DNA from 2 places in the Halomonas sp. 11-S5 genome. Region 2 is predicted to be linked to the other one. Evidence: predicted binding sites of a transcription regulator. Region 2 holds the regulator's gene; the other holds the start of a gene.
What was found. The regulator FliA, encoded in region 2, starts transcription of late flagellar genes. The targets are predictions, from matches to a motif close to CTAAAGTTNNNNNNNNNNCNGCCGATA.
Positions count from the first base shown of each region.

Region 1: OP497_RS12870 (FliC/FljB family flagellin) is a predicted target of FliA. The motif match lies at 7,884-7,910, and genes of this name have one in related genera.

Region 1 covers NZ_JARANW010000019.1:31,110-42,005, reverse strand. Annotated here, with positions in the region: gene OP497_RS12905 (diguanylate cyclase) at 1-1,142, shown strand, start outside; gene OP497_RS12900 (hypothetical protein) at 1,188-1,367, shown strand; gene OP497_RS12895 (methyl-accepting chemotaxis protein) at 1,599-3,260, shown strand; gene OP497_RS12890 (bifunctional diguanylate cyclase/phosphodiesterase) at 3,274-5,043, shown strand; gene OP497_RS12885 (Rpn family recombination-promoting nuclease/putative transposase) at 5,258-6,019, shown strand; partial or broken gene OP497_RS12880 (methyl-accepting chemotaxis protein) at 6,135-6,269, opposite strand; gene fliD (flagellar filament capping protein FliD) at 6,371-7,735, shown strand; gene OP497_RS12870 (FliC/FljB family flagellin) at 8,019-9,218, shown strand; gene OP497_RS12865 (tetratricopeptide repeat protein) at 9,332-10,896, shown strand, end outside.
Region 2 covers NZ_JARANW010000023.1:18,560-29,455, forward strand. Annotated here, with positions in the region: gene cheY (chemotaxis response regulator CheY) at 1-312, shown strand, start outside; gene cheZ (protein phosphatase CheZ) at 348-1,040, shown strand; gene flhB (flagellar biosynthesis protein FlhB) at 1,177-2,343, shown strand; gene flhA (flagellar biosynthesis protein FlhA) at 2,340-4,421, shown strand; gene flhF (flagellar biosynthesis protein FlhF) at 4,425-6,650, shown strand; gene OP497_RS14080 (hypothetical protein) at 6,647-7,129, shown strand; gene OP497_RS14085 (RNA polymerase sigma factor FliA) at 7,587-8,291, shown strand; gene OP497_RS14090 (HDOD domain-containing protein) at 8,338-9,528, opposite strand; gene OP497_RS14095 (MotA/TolQ/ExbB proton channel family protein) at 9,719-10,540, shown strand; gene OP497_RS14100 (OmpA family protein) at 10,533-10,896, shown strand, end outside.

The DNA of each region.
Region 1 (10,896 bases), on a different contig from region 2:
TGGACGTGACGGGATATTCGCGCGAGGAGCTGATCGGGCAGACGCCGGCGATGATCCAGTCCGGTGAGACATCCGACGCGGTCTATCGTGACCTATGGCAGACCCTGCAGGCCGGTCGCGTGTGGCAGGGCGAGCTGCTCAACCGGCGCAAGAACGGTGAGCTCTACTGGGAAGCCGAGGTGATCACGCCGGTGCGTAATGACGCGGGCGAGGTCGTCAATTTCGTCGCGGTCAAGGAGGACGTCACCGAACGCAAGCGACAGGAGAGCGAGCTCAAGCTGCTGGCCACCGCCTTCGCCACCGGGCAGGCGACGCTGATCACCGATGCCCATATGCAGATCGAACGCGCCAACCAGGCCTTCACCGACATCACCGGCTATCGCGAGCATGAGGTGCTGGGCAAGACTCCGCGGCTCTTCAAGTCCGGGCGCCACTCTGCCGATTTCTATGCGCGACTTTGGGATGACCTGCTAAACAATGGGCACTGGCAGGGCGAGATATGGAACCGCAACAAGTACGGCGATATCTACCCGCTCTGGCAATCCATCACCGCGGTTCGTGACGACAGCGGCCAGATCCGCAACTTCGTCGCCGTGTTTCACAACATCGCCGAACGCAAGCGCATGGAAGATGAGTTGGAGCGACAGGCGACACTCGATCATCTCACCGGGACCTACAATCGACGCGCCTTCGACACCGCCCTACGTCAGGCCATCTTCCAGGCCGAGCTCGGCGATGAGAGCTTCTCGCTGCTGCTCTTCGACATCGACCATTTCAAGGAGGTCAACGACCGACATGGCCATGATACTGGCGATGCCATCCTCAAGCAGTTGGCCGATCGTGTTTCCAGCAGCCTGAGGAGTACCGACGTCCTCTCACGCTGGGGTGGGGAGGAGTTCACCATCCTGCTGCCCGACACCCGGCTACGAGGAGCCAGCACCTTTGCCGAGCGATTGCGCTGTCAGATTGCCGAATCACGCCTGCAGGGCCTGACCATCACCATCAGCACCGGTATCACCGAATATCGTCCGGGTGATGGCATGGACAGCATGCTGGCGCGGGCCGATGAGGCGCTCTATCGCGCCAAGTCAGCGGGCCGCAACCGTGTGGTGGTCGATGACACCACACGGGTGGAGGAGTAGGGCAGAATGCATCGAGGTGGTGTCTCAGGGGCAGAAGAGAGAAGGATGGCGCGCGAGGCTCTGGAGCAGCGTGATCAGGCGCTCGCTCAGTCACGCCGAAACCTGCAGCTGGAGGCGCTTTCCCGCTATCACGTCACCCTGATTCAGGGGTATCTCACCGGTCGCCCGGTGGATCCCGAGACTTTCGCCGAGCGCTACCTGAATACCCAGCACGTAGGTGCCTGATCATCCTCGCTGCCGTGTCGCGGGGGGATGACCTCGCGCTGTCAGGCACCGGAACAATCGCGTGTGTGCGTCTCTCCTCGGGCGGCCGACTGAGGGCCATGGCGGGCTTCCGCGCCCATCGTGGCCGGGTTGTATCGCATTGCCATCGGAATGTCATGAAGCGCTGATATAAAGTCTGCGCATGCCGGCCGTTGTGACCGGTCGACCGACTTACCAGCGACAGGACCCCCGATGCGACGTCTCGACCGAATGACCATCCGGCTCAGCTGGAGCCTGGTGCTGCTTGCCTTTGGCGCCATCATTCTCGGCATCGGTGCCCTCGGCCTCTATGCCAATCATCACGGTCGCACCGCCTTCGGGGACCTGCACGAGGTTCAGGTGCAGCAGTCCCGGGCCTTGAACCAGGCCTATATCGCCACCCTGAGAGCCCAGGTCGCCATGGACCGCGCGGCTCATCTGATGCGTGTGCCCTCATTCGATCGTCCCGGGCCGGTCGTCGACCAGGCCAGGGCCTACATGCGTGATGCCGAGGCGGCCTTCGAACGCTTCCAGGCCCTGCCCGATGCAACGGCCCAGCAGGGCGCCATGGACGACCTGGCCTCGCGCTTCCAGTCGCTGTTGAACACCGGGCTGTCGCTGCAGCTGATGCTCCTCGAGGAGGAGGATCTTGGCGGCTACGACGCAGGGAAGTCCCGGGTAGCGGAGTTGAGCCAGGTCTTCATGGACGCTGCGGATGATTTCTTCGCCGCCAAGGCGGAGCGTGGCGATGCCCTGGCCGAGCGCTTCAATGCCATGGCCGGTTGGCTCAACCTGGCACTGGCCGGCGCCCTGAGCGGCGCGCTGCTGCTCATGTGGGTGGTGATCTGGGGCGTGCGGGCCAATGTCATTCGGCCACTGTCGCGCATCATCGAGCACTTCCGGTGTATTGCCGACGGTGATCTGGCGACTCCAGTGGAAGCGCGAGGCGACAATGAGATCGGTCAGCTTTATGCCGAGCTCGACGGCATGCGACGGGCCCTGGCAGAGACTGTCGAGCGGGTCCGAGACGGTGGCGATCGAGTACTCGACAATGCCGCGCACCTGAGCGAGGGCAATCAGGAGCTGTCGGCCCGCACCCAGCAGCAGGCGGCCTCTCTCGAGCAGACCGCCTCCAGCCTGGATGAAATGACCGCCTCGGTTGCCGACACCGCCGGCCATGTCCGCGAGGCCAATACGCTTGCCGAGCAGGCCACCGGCAAGGCCCGTCAGGGCAATGATGGGGTAGGCGCATTCGTCGAGACCATGGCCGAGATTCGCGAGCGCTCAAGCCGAATCGGCGAGATTGTCGGATTGATCGATGACATTGCCTTCCAGACCAACCTGCTGGCACTCAATGCTTCGGTAGAAGCCGCCCGGGCAGGCGAGCAGGGGCGCGGTTTCGCGGTCGTGGCCGAGGAGGTCCGACTGCTGGCCTCGCGCAGTGCCCAGGCGGCCCAGGAGATCCGGGCGCTTATCGAGGCCTCCCGGGGCAGCGTCGAACGGGGTGATGGGCTGTCGCGTCGGGCCAGCGAGGACATGGCCGCCATAGTCGACGCCATCCAGAGGCTCGGCGAGTGTACTGACTGGATCGCGCACGCCGCCACCGAACAGCACCGCGGTCTGGATCAGATCAACCAGGCCATGCATCAAATGGGCATCGTCACGCAGCGCAATAGCACCATGGTGGAGCAGGCCAATCGAGCCGCGGCGGCCCTGGAGGATGAGGCCGGGCGCATGCGGGACTTCACCGCGCGCTTTCGCCTGCCATCATCGACCCGGTGGCAGGGGGATGTGGATGGCCGCGATGCGGCGGAGGACGCGTCTCGCGACATCGAGGCGAGCAAGCCAAAGGAACTCGAGGCACTGCCTGCCTGAGGGAGAGAACGCGATGCACGATGCCACTACCCAGGCGAACAACGTGCCCGATGCCATGATCGATCACGAGGCCCAGGAGCTTGACCACATCCTCAAGCAGGGCCGCATCACGCCACTCTTCCAACCCATCGTCGATGCCAGCTGCCAGGGCGTCTTCGGTTACGAGGCCCTGTCCCGGGGGCCGTCGGACTCGGCGCTGCACTCGCCGCTGACGCTGTTCGACACGGCTCGGTTGACCGGTCGGCTGGTGGAGCTGGACCTGCTGTGTCGCCGCGCGGCCATCGAGGCCTTCGCGCGGCTCGAACTCCCGGGGCGGCTCTTCCTCAACGTCATGCCGACCTCGCTCCTCGAGGACAACTTTCGCGAGGGACTGACGCGCGCCTATCTGGATGGGGTAGGGCTGTCGCCCGAGCGAGTGGTGATCGAGTTGACGGAGCATCTGCCGATCCACGACTACGCCCTGATGCGCCAGGCCGTGGACCACTACCGGCGCATGGGCTTCCAGGTGGCGCTGGATGACCTGGGGGCCGGTTATTCCAGCCTGCGCCACTGGGCCGAGCTGCGTCCCGATTTCGTCAAGATCGATCGCCACTTTGTCGAGGAGATTGACCGTGACCCCGGCAAGAGCCAGTTTCTCGGTTCGCTGCTCGAGGTGTCGCGCAGCCTGGGGTGTCAGGTCATTGCCGAGGGCATCGAGACCGCCGGCGAGCAACGCTGCCTGTGGGGCATGAACTGTACTCTGATGCAGGGCTACTATTTCGCGCGGCCGGCCCGAGAACCCCTTCGCCGGCTCGAGCAGCCCCCGTCGACGCCCAGGGCCGTCTCGGGCAACTTCGGCACCAGCGCCGCCATGCTATGTCGCCACCTGCCCCCCGTGGCGCAGGGCACGCCGGTCCCCGAGGTGGTGACGCGTTTTCGCGAGGACCCCGGCCTGCGCTGCCTGGCCGTGCTGGACGACGACCAGCGCCCCGTGGGCGTGGTTCGCCAGCACGAGTTCCTGTCCGAGTTCACCAACCCCTTCAGCCACTCTCTGCATGCCCGGCGTTCCATTGATGCGCTGATGGACCGCCGCATGCTGATCGCCGAAGAGTCCATGCCGCTGGAGACGCTCAGCCGCCAGATCACCGGCTCGAGCCAGGGGCGCCAGGACGACTTCGTGATTGTCGATGCTGACGGGCGCTATCGCGGACTGGGTCAGGCCATCGACCTGCTACGCGAGATTACCGCCCTTCAGGTGCGTAGTGCCCGGCAGGCCAATCCATTGACCGGGCTGCCGGGCAACGAAGTGATCAACGACACGCTGGCGGCGCGACTGGCTGCCGGGGAGCCTTTTGTTGCCGTCTACGCCGACCTGGACAGCTTCAAGGCCTACAACGACGTCTATGGCTATGCTCGGGGCGACCAGGTGATCCTGGCATTAGGGCGCATGCTCCAGGAGGTCTGCGGGGATCACGGCTTCGTTGGCCACGTCGGCGGCGACGACTTCATGCTGGTGCTGGACCCTGCGGAGGCTCGGGCCTGCTGCGAGGCAATCCTCGAGCGCTTCGCACGCTTCATCCCCACCTTCTACACCACGGCGCATCGACAGACCGGCGGCTTTCCGGGGCGAGATCGCCACGGACGGGAAGTGATGGTGCCGCTGATGACGCTGTCGATGGCCTATCACGCGGTGTCGCGTGGCTCGGGGGCGACCGCAATGGACATCGCCAGCGTTTTGGCGGAGCTCAAGGGCCAGGCCAAGCGCCAGGCGGGCAACAGCCTGTTCATCGACCGACGTCGATGAGGTGGTGATCAGCGGCGCCACGCCGCTGCCGACCATCAAAAACAGCATGTCGCCACCGGCCTGCCGGGCGTGCGGCATGGTCATCACCCTTAGGCTGGTGGGGGTGGGGTACTCCACGGGGTTGATTATTTCGCGCATCGTCACCCTTGATCGGCTGTCACGCGAACATGGAGGCCCTGGTAGAGGTTTGTAGGTAGGGACCAGCTACAAGGAGCTGTTCAGCTATCCAGAGTTCGTTCAGCAGCTGATCGAGGGCTTTACGCCCAATGAGATCGCTGGGCTGATGGACTTCTCGACGCTCAAGAACCATAGCGGTCATTACATCACCCCGCTGTTCGAGGAGAAGATCGAAGACGTGGTGTGGTCGGTGGAATTGACCTGGCAGGGTACGTCCCAGCGAGTGTTCCTCTACATACTGCTGGAGTTCCAGTCGGCAGTTGATCGCACCATGCCGATACGTCTCCAGCCTCACCTGCGCTACTATCTGGTCGACGAAGGGCGATATACTGACGCGGATTTGGGCTTGCGCCAGACGCCACTGAGCGGCGTGTTCAGTGTCGAGAACGCCGGGGAGAGCTGGGAGTCCCTGCAACGTGCCGTGGACCGCGTGGTGGCGATCATCCAGACCGGCCCTGACAAGGAGCGCATCGACCGGATCATCACCCGCTGGCTCAAGCGCCATTTGCATCGGCTGGGGGCCGAGGTCAACTTGAATCGGCTCGAAAGCCTGGTGGAGGATAAAGATATGTTGGCAGAGAATCTCGGGAATCTGGTCAAGAAAGAACGCCTGGAAGGCCGTCAGGAGGGCCGTCTGGAAGAGGCGCGTGACATGGTGCGTACCCAGCTCACCTTCAAGTTCGGTGAGGTGCCAGAGTGGGTAGAGGCGAGACTCGCCCAGGCCGACCATGAACAGTTGAAAGGCTGGATGCGTGACGTCCTGTTTGCCAACAGCCTGGAAGAGATGATGAAACGCTGACTCCTCCTGGCGGATCACGCCTCGATCCGCCATGCACTCCTTGGCAAACAACTCTCTGGTCCCTCTTCTTCCGATGCCCGCCTGACGGCGTGAGCCCTACGCCGCGCCCTGCTCGGCGGTGGGCGAGCTGGCGCACCTCGCCGGCCACCACCGCGAAGCCCCGGCCGTGCTCGCCGGCGTGGGCCGCCTCGATGGTGGCGTTGAGCGACAGCAGGTTGGTCTGCTCGGCGACACACTCCTGGACCACGTCGCGCGCCTCGACTTGAGCAGGCACCACTCGGCCTAAAGTTCCCCGGAACCTCGCCGATATGATTTACGATATCGCTTCAGTCGCTCGACAGGGGGCTTCGCATGGCAAGCATTTCATCTCTCGGCATCGGTTCCGGCCTGGATCTCAACGGCCTGCTCGACCAGCTGCGCTCTGCCGAGCGCGAAAAGCTGGCGCCGTTGACGACCCAGAATACCCAGGAGCAGGCGAAGATCTCCGCCTATGGTCGGCTGCAGTCCGGTCTGAGCAAGTTCCAGGACGCAGTGGCCAAGCTCAACGACACTTCGCTCTATGAAAAGCTCGCCGCCAAGGTGCAGGGGGAGGGTATGACCGCCAGTGCCAGTGCCGACGCCAGCCCCGGTAGCTACGAGATCGCCGTGACCCAGACGGCCCGTGCCGGCAGCTTGGCCAGCACCCGAGTGACGAATCTCAACGATCAGCTGACCGCAGCGAACGCCACGCTGGATCTGACCTTCGGCGATGGCGGCACGAAAAGCATCGCCCTGGCGGAGGGCGCGACCCTCGAGCAGATCCGAGACACCATCAATGCCGATGCTGCGGCCGGGGTGGATGCCTCTATCATCAACGATGGCACCGGTAACCGCCTGGTGCTCAGTTCCCGCGAGAGCGGTGCCGATGCTGGCATCACGGATATGGCCTTCACCAACCTGGCGGGGGGCGTCACCCTGGGCGGGGATGCCAACACGGCTCAACTGGGCCGTAACGCCGATCTGGATATCAATGGCATCACCATCACCAGCGCTACCAATACGGTAGAGGGCGCCATCCAGGGCGTGACCCTGCAGCTGGATCCTTCCTCTACTGGTCAAACTCTGAGTCTGGACGTGTCGCGTGATACCGGCGCTCTCAAGGAAGCCGTCGGCAAGCTGGTCTCCTCCTATAACGAGCTGCAGTCCACCATCGGCCGCATGACCGCCTACGGCGGCGGTGATAGCGCCTCCGGTGAGCTGATAGGCGACCGTACTGTACGCAATATCGAATCGGACCTGGTGCGCGACCTGACCAGTAGCGTGGCGGGGAGCGAGCTCACGATCATGTCGCAGCTTGGCGTCTCGCTGAACGAGAAGGGCCGCCTGGAGCTGGACGATGTCAAGCTCGACAAGACTATCGCGAATGATCCCCAGTCGCTGTCGGATTTCTTCGCCGGTGCCGATGAAGCGGGCGGCATGGCCGGCCGCATGGAGGTCACCCTGGGGCGCTTCCTGGACGATGGTGGGCGGATCGACAGTGCGATCGACAGCTCCGCGAGCCGCGTGGAAAGTCTCGACCGCCGCTATGCGCGCATGGAGCAGAGCGTGGAGCGCACCATCGAGCGCTATCGTACCCAGTTTGGCCAACTGGACAGCATGATCGCCAGCATGAACCAGACCAGCAGCTACCTGATGCAGCAGTTCGACTCCCTGAATGCCCAGCTCGGCCGCGACTGAACCTTTCCCTGCCCACCGTACTGCGCAAACTTGCGTCCCGGCCATTCGGCCGGGGCGATGGCGTTTGCGGGGGCTCCGCCAGGCCTCGTCAGGCGTAGTGCCGTGTCAAGGCTTTCGCGCCCCGGCGGCAAAAAAATGGCGATTTTCCCTAAAGTCCCCCCACGGGCTGCCGTTATAGAGAGTAACGGCCAACGGCGCCGTTGTGGCAGGCCCGCTGGGCCTTGAACACCCATCGCAGCGGGCCCGCCAATGGAGCCCTCAACTTACGGGAAGGAATCACACCATGTCCGTGATCAATACCAACATCACCTCCATGATCGGCCAGCAAAACCTGATGAAGTCGCAGAACGACCTCGCGACCTCCATGGAGCGCCTGTCTTCCGGCCTGCGTATCAACAGTGCCAAGGATGATGCGGCCGGTCAGGCCATCGCCAACCGCATGACCTCTCAGATTACCGGTCTGGCCCAGGCGCAGCGCAATGCCAACGACGGCATCTCCGTCGCGCAGACCGCCGAAGGCGCCCTCAACCAGGTCAACGACAACCTGCAGCGCATCCGCGAGCTGTCCGTTCAGGCCCAGAACGAGACCAATTCCAAGGACGACCTGGAGTCCATCCAGGGTGAGATCAACCAGCGCCTCAACGAGATCAACCGCATCTCCGAAGAGACAGACTTCAACGGCGTCAAGGTGCTCGCCAACGACGCCTCCCTCTCCATCCAGGTCGGTGCCAACGATGGCGAGACCATCGATGTCTCCCTCGAGGAGATCAACTCGAACTCCCTGAGCCTGGATACCTTTAACGTCGACGGTCCGGCCAATGCGGCCGCAGCGACCAATGTTACCGCCGCAAATGACTTTGTCTCCGCCAGCGTCGGCACTACTGTTGCCGTAATCGATACCGTCGCTGCCATGACTGGCACGGATTTCGGCTTCGCCAGCGCGACAGCAGCCAGTGGCTCCACCACCCTGTTCACCGCTGACGATGGTGGCTACTACGCCAAGGTCACCCTCGACGGCACCGCACTCACCGACAGTGAGGTCGAAAGCCTGGCCGCAGAAGGCATTCGCGTCGACACCACTTCCCAGACCAATGTGACCTACATGTCGCTGCAGGCGGACGAGGCGTCTGTCACTGCGACAAACGGCACGCTGACCTTCGACGCGACCGGTGCTAATGCGAACATCTCCGAGCTCTCCTACGAGCGCACCACCGGCTCGCTGGCGGCCATGGATTCGTCGCTGAACCAGGTGGACAGCCTGCGCTCCGACCTGGGTGCCATCCAGAACCGCTTCGAGTCGGCGATCACCAACCTGCAGACCAACGAGACCAACCTCTCGGCGGCGCGGTCCCGCATCGAGGACGCTGATTATGCTTCCGAGGTGGCCAACATGACCCGCGCGCAGATCCTGCAGCAGGCCGGCACCTCGGTTCTCGCCCAGGCCAACCAGACGCCGCAGAACGTGCTCTCGCTGCTGGGCTGATCTGGCATCGCCACAGCGAGTGTTGCACCATACGGGGTGGCCTTGGCCACCCCGTTTTTTATCGGGTCATCCTGTCGGCCAGATCGCCCCCACCTTCCGGAGAAAGCTGTACCATGGCACGCAAGAATCGTCTCTCTCGCCGCCAGTCGTCCCCTTCGGCGCTGCGGCGCAAGCTGGATTCCCAGGCCGAGGCATTCCTCGCGTCCTATCAGCGCCGTGACTTCGCCTCGGCCCGGCTGGCGGCCGATACGCTGACCCGCGATTTTCCCGGTGTGGCCTTCAGCTGGAAGGCCCTGGGGACCTGCCTGCTGGAAAGCGGCGACGCCGCACAGGCCCTGCCGGCCCTCGAACGTGCCCTGGAGATCAAGCCCGAGGATGTCGAGGCCCTGGCCAACCTGGGCAAGGCCCTGCAGACGCTGGGGCGCTACGAGGATGCCAAGCACTACCTTCAGTGCGCTCTTGAGTTCGAGCCCGACAACCACCAGGCGAACCTCAACATCGCCCATGTCTACAGCCAGCAGGATGATCGTCGCGAGGCCATAGCGCACCTCGACAAGTCCATCGAGGCTACACCGACCAACTTCTTACCAAGAATGCGCAAGGCCACGGCACTGGTCGAGGAGCGCAACTACGATGCCGCCCTGGACATCCTCGAACCCCTGGCGCAGGCTCACCCCCGAAACCCTGGCGTACAAAGCAACCTGGCCAACCTCTACAGCACCATGGGGCGATTCGACGAGGCCGAGCACCATTACTGGGAGGCCGTCGAAATGGCACGGGGAAATCCGCTCCCTTATTCAAACTACTACTTCACGGCTCACTACAATCCCCGGCATGATGCTGCCGCCTTTTTCGAGATGGCCGAGGATTGGCGGCAACGCTACAGCCCGGCACGGCGCCCGGCGCGCCCCATCACCCCGCGCGAAGCGGACCGCTCCCTGCGCGTGGGACTGGTATCCAGCGGGCTTCGTGTTCACCCCGTGGGGCAGATGATCACCGTGGCACTGGAGCGCATCGGCAGTGAGCACCTTGAGTTCGTCGCCTACTCCGACAAGCTTGCCAATGATGTGCTCGCCAGGCGCATCCAGAACACCGTGGCGGACTGGCGCGATGTCGGCCACCTTTCGCATGGCCAGCTGGCGGAGCAGATCCGCGAGGACGAGATCGACATCCTCATCGACATGACCGGCCACACCTCTGGCAATCGATTGATGGCCATGGCCCAGGAACCGGCCCCGCTGATCGTCAAGTGGGTAGGGGGGCTGTTCAACACCGTCGGGCTCGACGCCTTCGACTACCTGATCAGCGACAGCATCGAGACACCACCCGGCGTCGACGGGCTCTACTTCGAGAAGCTGATTCGTCTGCCCGACGACTACATCTGTTACATGCCGACCCGCGATGCCCCGTCTGCACCGGGGCCGCTGCCGGCATTGGGCAATGGCTATATCACACTGGGCTGCTTCAATAACCCGGCGAAGCTCAACGAGCCGCTGCTGCGGGAGTGGGCCAGTCTACTGCACCAATTGCCGAAGTCCCGCTTGTTCCTCAAGGGGGGGCAGTTCACCAACGAAGCCTACCGGGAGAGCATTCACCGGACCCTGGAGAAGGCGGGCATCGAGCGAGAGCGGATATTGCTGGAGGGGCCTTCGTCCCATGCCGAGCTGATGCGGGCCTA
Region 2 (10,896 bases):
GAGCTCGGCTTCACCAACGTGGAAGAGGCCGAGGATGGCCAGGACGCCCTGAACAAGCTCAGCAGCGGCAGTTTCGAGTTCGTGGTCTCTGACTGGAACATGCCGAACCTCGATGGACTGGAGATGCTCAAGCAGATCCGCGCGGATAGCGCCCTCAAGGATCTTCCGGTATTGATGGTCACTGCCGAGGCCAAGAAGGAGAACATCATCGCGGCTGCCCAGGCAGGTGCCAATGGCTATGTCGTCAAGCCCTTCACCTCGGCCACCCTGGAAGAAAAGCTCAACAAGATTTTCGACAAACTGGGCATGTAAGGCTTCCGGGAATGTCCCGGCACCAAGGAGCGATGATGATGAGCAACGAGATGCCATCGCAGGATCTCCCCCAGGAGTCCAGCGACGAGCTGGTACAGCGCATCGGGCAGCTGACACGCATGCTGCGTGAGAGCATGCGCGAGCTGGGACTTGACAAGGAGATCGAGAAGGCCGCAGAGGCCATACCTGATGCCCGCGACCGCCTCAGTTATGTGGCGACCATGACCGAGCAGGCAGCAGAGCGTGCTCTCAACGCCATCGACCGTGCCCAACCGCTACAGGATGAACTCAGTGAACGGGCAAACGCGCTGGACAAGCGCTGGGCAGAGTGGTTTGCCGAACCCAAGGAACTGGACGACGCGCGCGACCTGGTCCAGGACACTCGGGAGTATCTTGCCGAGGTGCCGAAACGTACCCAGGCGACGAACCAGGAGCTGCTCGAGATCATGATGGCGCAGGACTTTCAAGACCTGACAGGCCAGGTGATCAAGAAGATGATGGATATGATCCGCGAGATCGAGCATCAGCTAGTGCAGGTGTTGATCGATACCGTGCCTCAGGGCAAGGCTCGCGAGGACCTCCAGAAACGTGCCACGAACCAGTGGCAAACCGATGAACGACGCCGTGAGGAGGGGCTGTTGAACGGCCCACAGATCAAGCCGGAGGGCGAGAGCATCGTCACCGGCCAGGACCAGGTCGACGATCTGCTGGACCAGCTCGGCTTCTAACCCCGCGCCCTCCTCCAGCCCTGATCATGCCGGTAGTCGCGGATAAGACAGCGATTACCGGCCCTTTTTGGCGCATCACCCCTTCCCCTTCCTCGACAGAATGGCCAAGGTCTGCACGACCGCCCGGTGAATGGCCATGTCCGATCAAGATAGCGACCAGGAAAAGACGGAAGAGGCCACCCCGCGACGACTGGAAAAGTCGCGCGAGGAGGGCCAGGTCGCCCGTTCCCGGGAGTTGGCCACCTTCATGTTGTTGCTGGGAGGCGTCGTCGGCCTGTGGTCGATGGGCAGCATGCTCTATGACCAGCTTGGGATGGTCATGGAACAGGCCTTCCTGTTCGAACGACGCCATGCGCTGGAAACCACCCCGATGCTTGCGCATGCCCTGAATCTCGGCCAGCGAACACTGTATGCCCTTCTGCCCCTGTTCCTGTTGCTCACGGTCGTGGCCCTGGTCGCACCGGCACTGCTTGGGGGATGGCTGATCTCGGCCAAATCACTCCAGCCACAGCTATCGAAGCTGAACCCTCTCAAGGGGCTGAAACGCCTGTTCGGTGTTCAGGCACTGGTGGAACTGGCCAAGGCCATCGCCAAGTCAGTGTTGGTCGGCAGCGCGGCAGTGACGTTTCTCTACTTGAACCGCGGTGAGTTCATGGCCCTGATGGATCAGCCGATTCAGCAAGCGCTGGCCAAGGCGATGTGGATGGCGGCCCAGGCCAGCGGCCTGATGGTCCTGACACTGCTGGTCGTCATTCTGATTGATGTGCCTTACCAACTGTGGAGCCATGCCAAGAAGCTGCGCATGAGCAAGGATGAAGTGAAGCGCGAACACAAGGAATCCGAGGGGGATCCCCAGGTGAAGGCTCGCATCCGTCAACAGCAACAGGCGATGGCACGCGGTCGCATGATGAGCCAGGTCCCGGAAGCTGATGTGATCATTACCAATCCCTCGCATTACGCCGTGGCTCTGCAGTATCAGGAGGCCGGCATGTCTGCGCCCCGGGTCATCGCCAAGGGGGCTGATGCGGTGGCTGCTCGTATTCGCGAGGTCGGTGAGAAACACGGGATCCCAAGATTAGGAGCACCACCGTTGGCGAGGGCCCTTTATCACCACGTGGATCTCGATGCCGAGATTCCAGTGGACCTGTATACCGCTGTGGCCGAGGTCCTGGCTTGGGCCTTCGGGCTGAGACGTGCAGCCAAGGAAGGCGGCGAAGCGCCGCCCTCCCCTGAAAACCTTCCGGTACCAGCCTCCATGGAGGTCCCTGCGCGCGATACCGACTCTCACGAGGCACGTTCATGAAGGCCTTGAATAACTATCTGGGCCAACGGGACTGGATGGGCAATGTGCCCATGAAACTGCTGGCCGGTCCCGTGCTGATCCTCATGATCCTCTCCATGATGATCCTGCCACTGCCGCCCTTCGCACTGGACCTGCTGTTCACGTTCAATATTGCCCTGGCGGTCATGGTGCTACTGGTGAGCATGTTCACCCAGAAGCCACTGGATTTCGCTGCCTTCCCGGCCGTATTGCTGTTCACTACCTTGTTGAGACTATCGCTGAACGTCGCTTCCACCCGCGTCATCCTGATGGAGGGGCATCAGGGCGGCGACTCAGCGGGCAAGGTCATCGAGGCCTTCGGCGAGTTTCTCGTCGGCGGTAACTTTGCGGTGGGCCTGGTGGTATTCCTGATCCTGGTGATCATCAACTTCATGGTTATCACCAAAGGCGCCGGACGCATCGCTGAAGTCGGGGCCCGTTTCATGCTCGACGCCATGCCGGGCAAGCAGATGGCAATCGATGCCGACCTCAATGCTGGACTGATCGGCGAAGATGATGCACGGCAACGACGTAGCGACGTGGCTCAGGAGGCCGATTTCTACGGTTCCATGGACGGTGCCAGCAAGTTCGTGCGTGGCGACGCCATGGCCGGCCTGGTGATCATGGTAGTCAATGTGATTGGTGGCCTACTGATCGGGATGCTTCAGCACGACATGGACTTCGGAAGTGCGGCACGGACCTACACCCTGATGACCATTGGTGACGGCCTGGTCGCCCAGATTCCAGCTCTGGTGATCTCCACAGCTGCCGGCGTGACCGTCTCACGGGTCACCACTGACCAGGACGTCGGGCAGCAGATGATCAGTCAGCTGTTCGTTAACCCCCAGGTCATGATCCTGGCGGCTGCGGTCATGGGACTACTGGGACTGGTTCCGGGAATGCCCAACCTGGTGTTCCTGATCTTCACGGCATTGTTGGGCGGGCTTGCCTGGTGGCTACTTCGCCAAAAGGAGCGTCGCCTGGTCGAGGAGGAGATCGCGACCGAGCCTCAGCCGAGGTCAGAAGCGCCGGAAGCCAGCTGGGAGGACGTCCAGTTGGTGGACACCTTAGGTCTGGAAGTCGGACATCGACTGATCCCCCTCGTGGATGCCCGCCAACAGGGTGAGTTACTGGGTCGGATCAAGAGCGTACGCAAGAAATTTGCTCAAGAGGTCGGCTTTCTTCCTCCTGTGGTACACATCCGCGACAACCTTGAGTTGGGAGCCAACACCTACCTGCTGACCCTCAAGGGCGCAGAAATCGGTCGAGCCGAAGCCTTCCCGGGCCAGTGGCTTGCTATCGACCCGGGCCAGGTGACCGGCGAACTCAAGGGCATGATGACCCAGGACCCGGCCTTCGGATTGCCGGCCGTCTGGGTGGACACCAGTCAGCGTGAGCATGCACAGGTCTATGGCTATACCGTGGTGGATGCCAGCACGGTGGTTGCCACCCACCTCAATCACCTGCTCCACCGGTACGCCGCCGAGATGCTCGGCCGTTCAGAGGTACAAAAGCTTCTCGACAAGCTGAGCGAAGAGCAACAGGGCCTGGTGGAAGACGTGGTGCCCAAGGCCATCTCTCTCACCGTGCTTCAGCGCTTGCTGCAGAACCTGCTCGATGAGGAGGTCTCGATCCGCGACATGCGCACCATCTTCGATTGCTTGGCCGAACATGCCCCGCAGCAGCAGGATGCCAACGAATTAACGGCGATGGTGCGGATCGCGCTGGGCAGAGGTATCACTCAGCAGTGGTTTGCTGGTCGCGAGGAACTCAAGGTCATCGGCCTGGAAAGCCAGCTTGAGCAGATCCTGACCCAGGCCATGAACGGTAACGGCGCATTGGAGCCAGGGCTGGCCGAGACCCTGATGACCGAAGCCGAGAAAGCGCTTGAGCGCCATGAGGCAAGTGGCGAGCCACCGGTCCTGGTGGTGCAGCACGGCCTGCGGGCCCTTCTGTCACGTTTCCTGCGACGGCGCCTGCGCCACCTCGTCGTCATGTCTCAGGCAGAGATTCCCGACGATCGCACTCTGCGTGTTACCACCCTGCTAGGAGGCCGCTGATAGATGAGCGTCATTCGATTCACGGGTAACACCAGTCGAGAGGCCATGCGCCAGGTGCGCGAGTCGCTTGGGGATGATGCGCTGATCCTGGCCAATCGTCGCACCGAGCAGGGCGTGGAAATCCTGGCCATGGCGGATGGCGCCATGGAAGACATGACCGCAGCGTCTGCGCCACAGGCCCCATCCCCCTCCTCTGTACCACCGGCTCCACAATACAGTGATGCAGCGATCGACGGACGCACCCTGCAGACCATGAGCGAGCAGCTGCTGCATGAGATGCAGGATATGCGCGCACTTCTGGCCCGGGAACAGGCGCGCCACACCCCCACTCAGGACTCCCGAACACGACTCAAGCGCCTGCTAGGAGAAGCGGGCTTCAGTGCCCTGCTGGCCGACGAGCTGCTGCAAGCGCTCCCTGGCGAACTCAACGACTGCGAAATCGACGACAACCGTCCGCTTTCCTGGCTGCAACGACGGCTGGCGGCCAGACTGCCCGCCCTTGAGCACGAGGATAACTTCCTTGACCCCCCCGGGGTCATATCGCTGGTTGGCCCGACCGGGGTCGGCAAGACCACCACGACTGCCAAGCTGGCGGCTCGCTTCGTTCAGCGCCACGGCGCAGAACAGGTCGCGCTGGTCACCACTGACAGCTTCCGCATTGGCGCCCACGAACAGCTGCGGATATATGCCGGGCTTCTGGGCATTCCGATGCATGCCCTCGCGCCGGGCCAGCCTATCGACAGCCTGGCCCGGGACCTCCGGGGCCGCCGCTGGGTGATCATCGACACCGTAGGGATGAGCCAACGTGACCAGAGGATCATCGAGCAGATCGCCCAGCTGCAGGGAGGGCGAGTCCGGGTCCGGATGGTGCTGCTGCTCAACGCGGCCAGTCAGCCTGAGACTCTAGAGGAAGTCGTTACACGTTACCGCCAGGCCGCGCGAGCGGCAGGGGCTGAACTGAGTGATTGCCTGCTGACCAAGCAGGACGAGGCAGGACGATTGGCTCCAGTGCTAGAGACGATCATCCGCCATGGCCTTCGCCTGATGTACAGCGCTCAAGGCCAGCGTGTCCCGGAAGACCTGGAAATACCCGATCCGATGGCTCTGATCACGCAGGCCCTTGCCACGCGCGCCCCACTAGCCTTGGCCGAACCGTCGGCCTCACTGCAGCCCCGGGCAACGAGCGGGTTCTCCCCGAGAGGTGACCTGCTCGGACAGGGACGGCGGCTGTCGTCCACCCTGCAGGGGCTTCGTCAGCGACTGGCGGGCTTCAGTGACCTGGAGGCTGCCTGGGACATCTCCACACTTCCCGATGAACTCCAGGCAGCGCGCCTGGATACCCTGCTCGACCAGGCTGCCAGGACATGCGAATGCACAGGCATGCTATGGGCCTCCCGGCGAACCTTGAAGGGCTGTGACTGGGCAATGCCGGACCTGGGGCTGGACGCACAGGGCCGTTGGCTAACCCTGCCGGACCTGCAACACAGGCAACCCATCGGCCAGGTCAACCAGCTGGCCATGTCGGACGAGATGCAGGGGGTCAAGGTCCATCTGCTTCCCTCCCTACCGGAAAGCGATGCCTGGCAATGGCTTGATAGAGGGCAGGTCATTTGGTCCAGCCAGGTACGCCCTGGGCAGCGGGTCATTCATGGCGCAGAACGTCGTGCCCTGTCCGAACTTGCCCCACTGGCCACCCGGTCCGCACAGGCCAACTGCCGACTTCGAGGCCAACCTTGCCACGTGGCGCTGTCACAGCTCACTGTCACGGCGTTTCCGACTCGTCGCAAGGAAGGTCTGTCCGGTAAATCCCTGGAGGCCTGGTTCGGCACACTGAGCGATCCCGAAAGCGGAAAGGAGCTGGGCCGGCGCTACTGGTTGATGACCATCAGCAACCACGAGGATGCCCTGCCCCTTCTGCTCAGCCATCTGCAGGCCGAGGGCCTTGCGCAGCAAACACGTCGTGCCAAGGAACGATTGTCCGCGCTGCTGCCGGCTCAGACACGTCCTGAGCTACAGCTACTATTGGCCACCGGGATCGCCGCCGCCGCCAACCATCTCGACCATGGCAGCGACGTGGCCGCCATGGATCTCCGTTCGGAACTCCTGGGCCTTCTGGGAGGGCGGCGCCGCCGACGTGACACCGCCCTGCTTGAGGCCTTGCTCTACCTGTTCAGTGCCAGGGATGCCATTCGCCATGTCGGCTCAGCCGGCCTGGAGGGTATGACGTGACCTTCGCCGATCAGGCAGCAGGACTGCGGCAGGGGGCAGGCACTCACCATGTCTCCTCCCCTCGCGATGACAACCGTCGCGACGTAGTCCCAGCCTGCAAAACGCTGATGGTTGTCGGACTACCTGGCGTATCGCCCTTCCAGGCCCAGCGCGTCCGCGACCTGCTGGAGTACTGGGATGCGCAAGGACGACGCTGGGTGGGCTCAGCAGCACAGTGGCGGGTCGTCCCTGTGGAGATCGCCAGTCCACACTTGCCACTGCTGCTCACGCAACAGTCACGATGGGCCCTCTGGGTGGACAACGATCCGAATGCCTTCCGCCGGGCTTTCGGGGTATTGACGCGGCTCCATGACCAACAGAGGCCTCATCGTCTGCTGGCGGTACATGCGCCGGAGATGCCCCGCAAGGGACTACTGGACAACCTGCAACAGGCGGCGTGGAGTTGCCTGGGTATTGACCTGCTGGTGATGTCGACATGAGGCGCACCGGACGATATGCCCTGGGATTGGTTCTCGCGGTCGCCTGCGCTGAAGCGCATGCCGCTGGCAGTTGGGTCGCCAATGCCTCTGAGACCAGGGTCAGCATGGCAGACCGCGAAACATCGTCTGACTCTCTAGGCCCCGTCGGTACGCAAGCCGGCAATCGAGTGATCCAGAGTATCGTCTGGCACTACCGGCTCCCACCGGGAGACACCCTGAACGTCAGACTTTGCCACCCGGCCGATTGCACACCGTTACCAAGCCGACGCGGCACAACCCGCGCACTGGCCGGACTGGCAGCCGACGTCGCGCTGGAATTCCGCTTCTCCCTACCGGAGGGGCATCCTCCAGTGACGGTAAGTGGGCTTCAGGTGATAGTGAACCATCGGTAAAAACGAATCCGACAACACCACCCGAACAAGCAGGTGGTACTGCTGACCAGCTGTGAGGCAAGAGGATGTATACGGCACAAGGGAAGATCGATCAGGGAGAACTGCTGACAGAGTACCTGCCCATGGTGCGCCGTCAGGCACTCGCCCTGCAGGTACGACTGCCAGCCAGCATCGAGTTGGACGACCTGATTCAGGCCGGCACTGTCGGGTTGCTGGAAGCCATGGGTCGATTCAACTCGGGTAAGGGCGCAAGCTTTGCGACCTTCGCCAACCAGCGTATCCGCGGTGCCATGCTGGACGAGCTACGCAGCCGGGACTGGCTGCCACGCAGCGTTCGGCGCAGCGCCAGGGCCGTTGATGAAGCAGTGCGGCGATTGGAGCAGCATCTGGGGCGACCACCCGAGGAGACGGAAATCGCGACGGAGCTCGAGATGCCCCTGGCGGACTATCGGCGCCTGCTTAACGATACCAACAGTGGCCAGCTGCTGCCCTTCGAGGAACTGATGGCCGAAGGGGGAGAGTCTCGGCTTGAAAGCCGAGCCCTGGAAAGCCCGTTCTCCCGGCTGGTGGATCAGGAAAAACGGGAGCAGATCATCGAGGCCATCGAGGCGCTGCCCGAGCGTGAGACGCTGCTCATGGCGCTCTACTACCAGGAAGAGCTCAACCTGAAGGAGATCGGGGCAGTGCTGGGCGTATCGGAATCGCGAGTCTGCCAGCTGCACAGCCAGGCGGTCAGCCGCCTGCGGGCAAGGCTCTACGAGCCCAGCTGACGCCGCGCTCTCCGGGATGGAAATGGCGGCACGTCACCCGGCGGCGCTAGAAGCGCCCCATCAGGGTGGCGGTCCTCTCCAGGGCATCGAGATAGCATTCCTGCAGCCGTTCGGCGGTGTGGTCAGGCGTGTTGCCCGCCAGCTGCTGCTCATGCTCCTCGCAGATCGCCAGGATGGCTCCCAAGTGGCCCTCGTGATGCTCAAGGGCCCGAAGGATGGCGTCGTCGAGCGGCAGCTGGGCCAGCAGGGTGGCCTGATCCTCATCCAGCAGCGCCGCCATCATCGAAAACAGGCCCGTGGTGAACGCGTCCTCAGGATCGATATTGCGGAAGGGCTCGGCCAGGTTCTGGCACATGTAGGCGCGGATCAATGCCAGCCTCACCGTGATGCGCGATGACGGCATCTCGCTGGCCAGCGAGATCGTCATCACCAGCCTGCGCAACTCGTTGAGGCCGATCACCTGCATCGCGCGTCGCAGATCAGATTGCTGGTGGCTCTGGCCGAAATAGCTGGAGTTGGCTCGGCGCAGGATCGCCACATGCAGGTGCGGCATCTGCAGGAGAAGGTCGTGAAGACGATGAAGGTCGGCGTCCTCACGATAGAGCTCGTTGATCAGCCTCAACTGGGCGGCGCGATTGCCGTGGCGCCCTCGCGGCCTGGAAGCGTGATAGTGGGGCTCTGAGAGATAGCGGCCATTGATGTAGTCGCAGCCGGCGGCCAGGCATTGCTCAAGCTGCTCGTGGTCCTGGATATGCTCTGCCAGCAACCGATACCCCTTCGCCTTGAGGGTGTCCAGCCGCTCGAGGTCAAGGGCCTGGGAGGCATCAATCTCGATGATGTCAGCCACGGCTTGCAGGTCGGACCCCATGGCCTGAGGCGCGGGGTCGGGCACGGCGATGCGGTAATTCCGCTCGCGGATACTGCGCAGGCTCTCCGCCAGCTCCGGCGTGATCTCGAGGCCCCGGGGCAGGCCGATGACCACCTGGTGGGGTGGCGTCGGCAACAGGTCGAGGCGTACCAGCCACTCCGCGGGAAGCTCGATGAAGAGCTCACGGGACTGCCGCTCGTCCAGTTCATACAGGACGCTGCTCAGGGCCTTCGCCGTGCGGCTCACCGGATCATCAGGATCGCTGTCATGGTGCTGATAGATGAGGCGGTCGGCCACATGCTCATACTCGACGTCGTGAATCGGATGCATGGCTATGGTGAAGCGATCCGTCTCTTCTCGCCCTGTCATGATGTATCACTCCCTGCGATGCTTACCTGCTCTGCGGGCGGTGGAGTGCCATTCTCGGCAGGCTTGGGTGGCCCCAAGGGTATCACCCTCTTTCGCGACTGTCCGCGCCCTGGAGCAGCAACATTAAAGTATCCTGCACGGCGTCCGATAACTGAAGTATGCGAATGCACTCTACGGTCAGGAGCCGTTCATGAACCCCTCGACACTGATCGGAATACTGGCCAGCTGCGTGCTGCTCGCCAGCGTCCTGCTCTTTACCGCCGAATCACCACAAAGCTTCATCAACCTCCCGGGACTCGGCATCGTCGTGGCCGGCACCCTGGCCGCGACCTTCATCAGCTACCCCCTCAAAGAGGTGCTGAGGGTAGTGCGACTGGTCGCCATCGTATTCCGTCGAGAGAACACCTATATCCGCGATGACATCAGCGAGCTGGTCGATATGTCCCGGCTGTGGCTGAAGGGTGACGTCCGCGCGGTGGAGGCGTCCCTGGAGCAGACACGCAACCCCTTTCTGCGTACCGGCATCCAGCTGGTGATCGCCAATACCAAGGAGGACGAGATCTTCGACCTGCTTCGCTGGCGGATCTCCCGGCTCAAGGCCCGCGAGCACGCCGAAGCACAGATCTTCCGCACCATGGCCAACTACGCACCTGCCTTCGGGATGATCGGAACGCTGGTGGGCCTGGTCAACATGCTGGAAGTCATGGAGGCAGGTGACTTGAACGTGATCGGCCCCAGGATGGCCGTTGCCCTGCTCACCACCTTCTACGGCATTCTGCTGGCCAACCTGATCTTCAAGCCGATTGCGGTGAAGCTCGAGCGTCGCACCGAGGAGCGCCTGATTGCGATGAACATGGTGCTCGAGGGCATCTCGCTGATCACCAAGCGTCGCCTGCCATCGTTCATCGAAGAGACCCTGAATTCTTTCGTCGCCAACTATCATGACGAGATTCGTGACCCGGAGCCTCCCGCCCGGCAGCGTGACAGCAGTGAGACCGGCCAGCATGCGTGACCGGGACATCCGCCAGGCACTCAGCCCACCCAGCCAGGGTGACGGAGACAGTGAGAGTTGGCTGATGAGCTACTTGGACGTCCTGACCTTGCTGATCACCCTTTTCGTCCTTCTCCTTTCGATGACAGGCAAAGGCCAGGCCACCAGTGGCAACCAGCTCCCCGGCCAGGCAATGCCATCGGTATCTCCCCAGGCTCAATCTGCCTCCATCGCTGCCGCTACCGGCGTTGCCCCAATGACCTCCGGCCTGAGGCCTCGTCACGAGGGCCTTAAGCCGCGTTTCAAAGGACTGGAGATTGAGGGTGTCAGCGTTGCCGAGGGCGACAGAGGGATCACGCTACGCATCGACAATAACC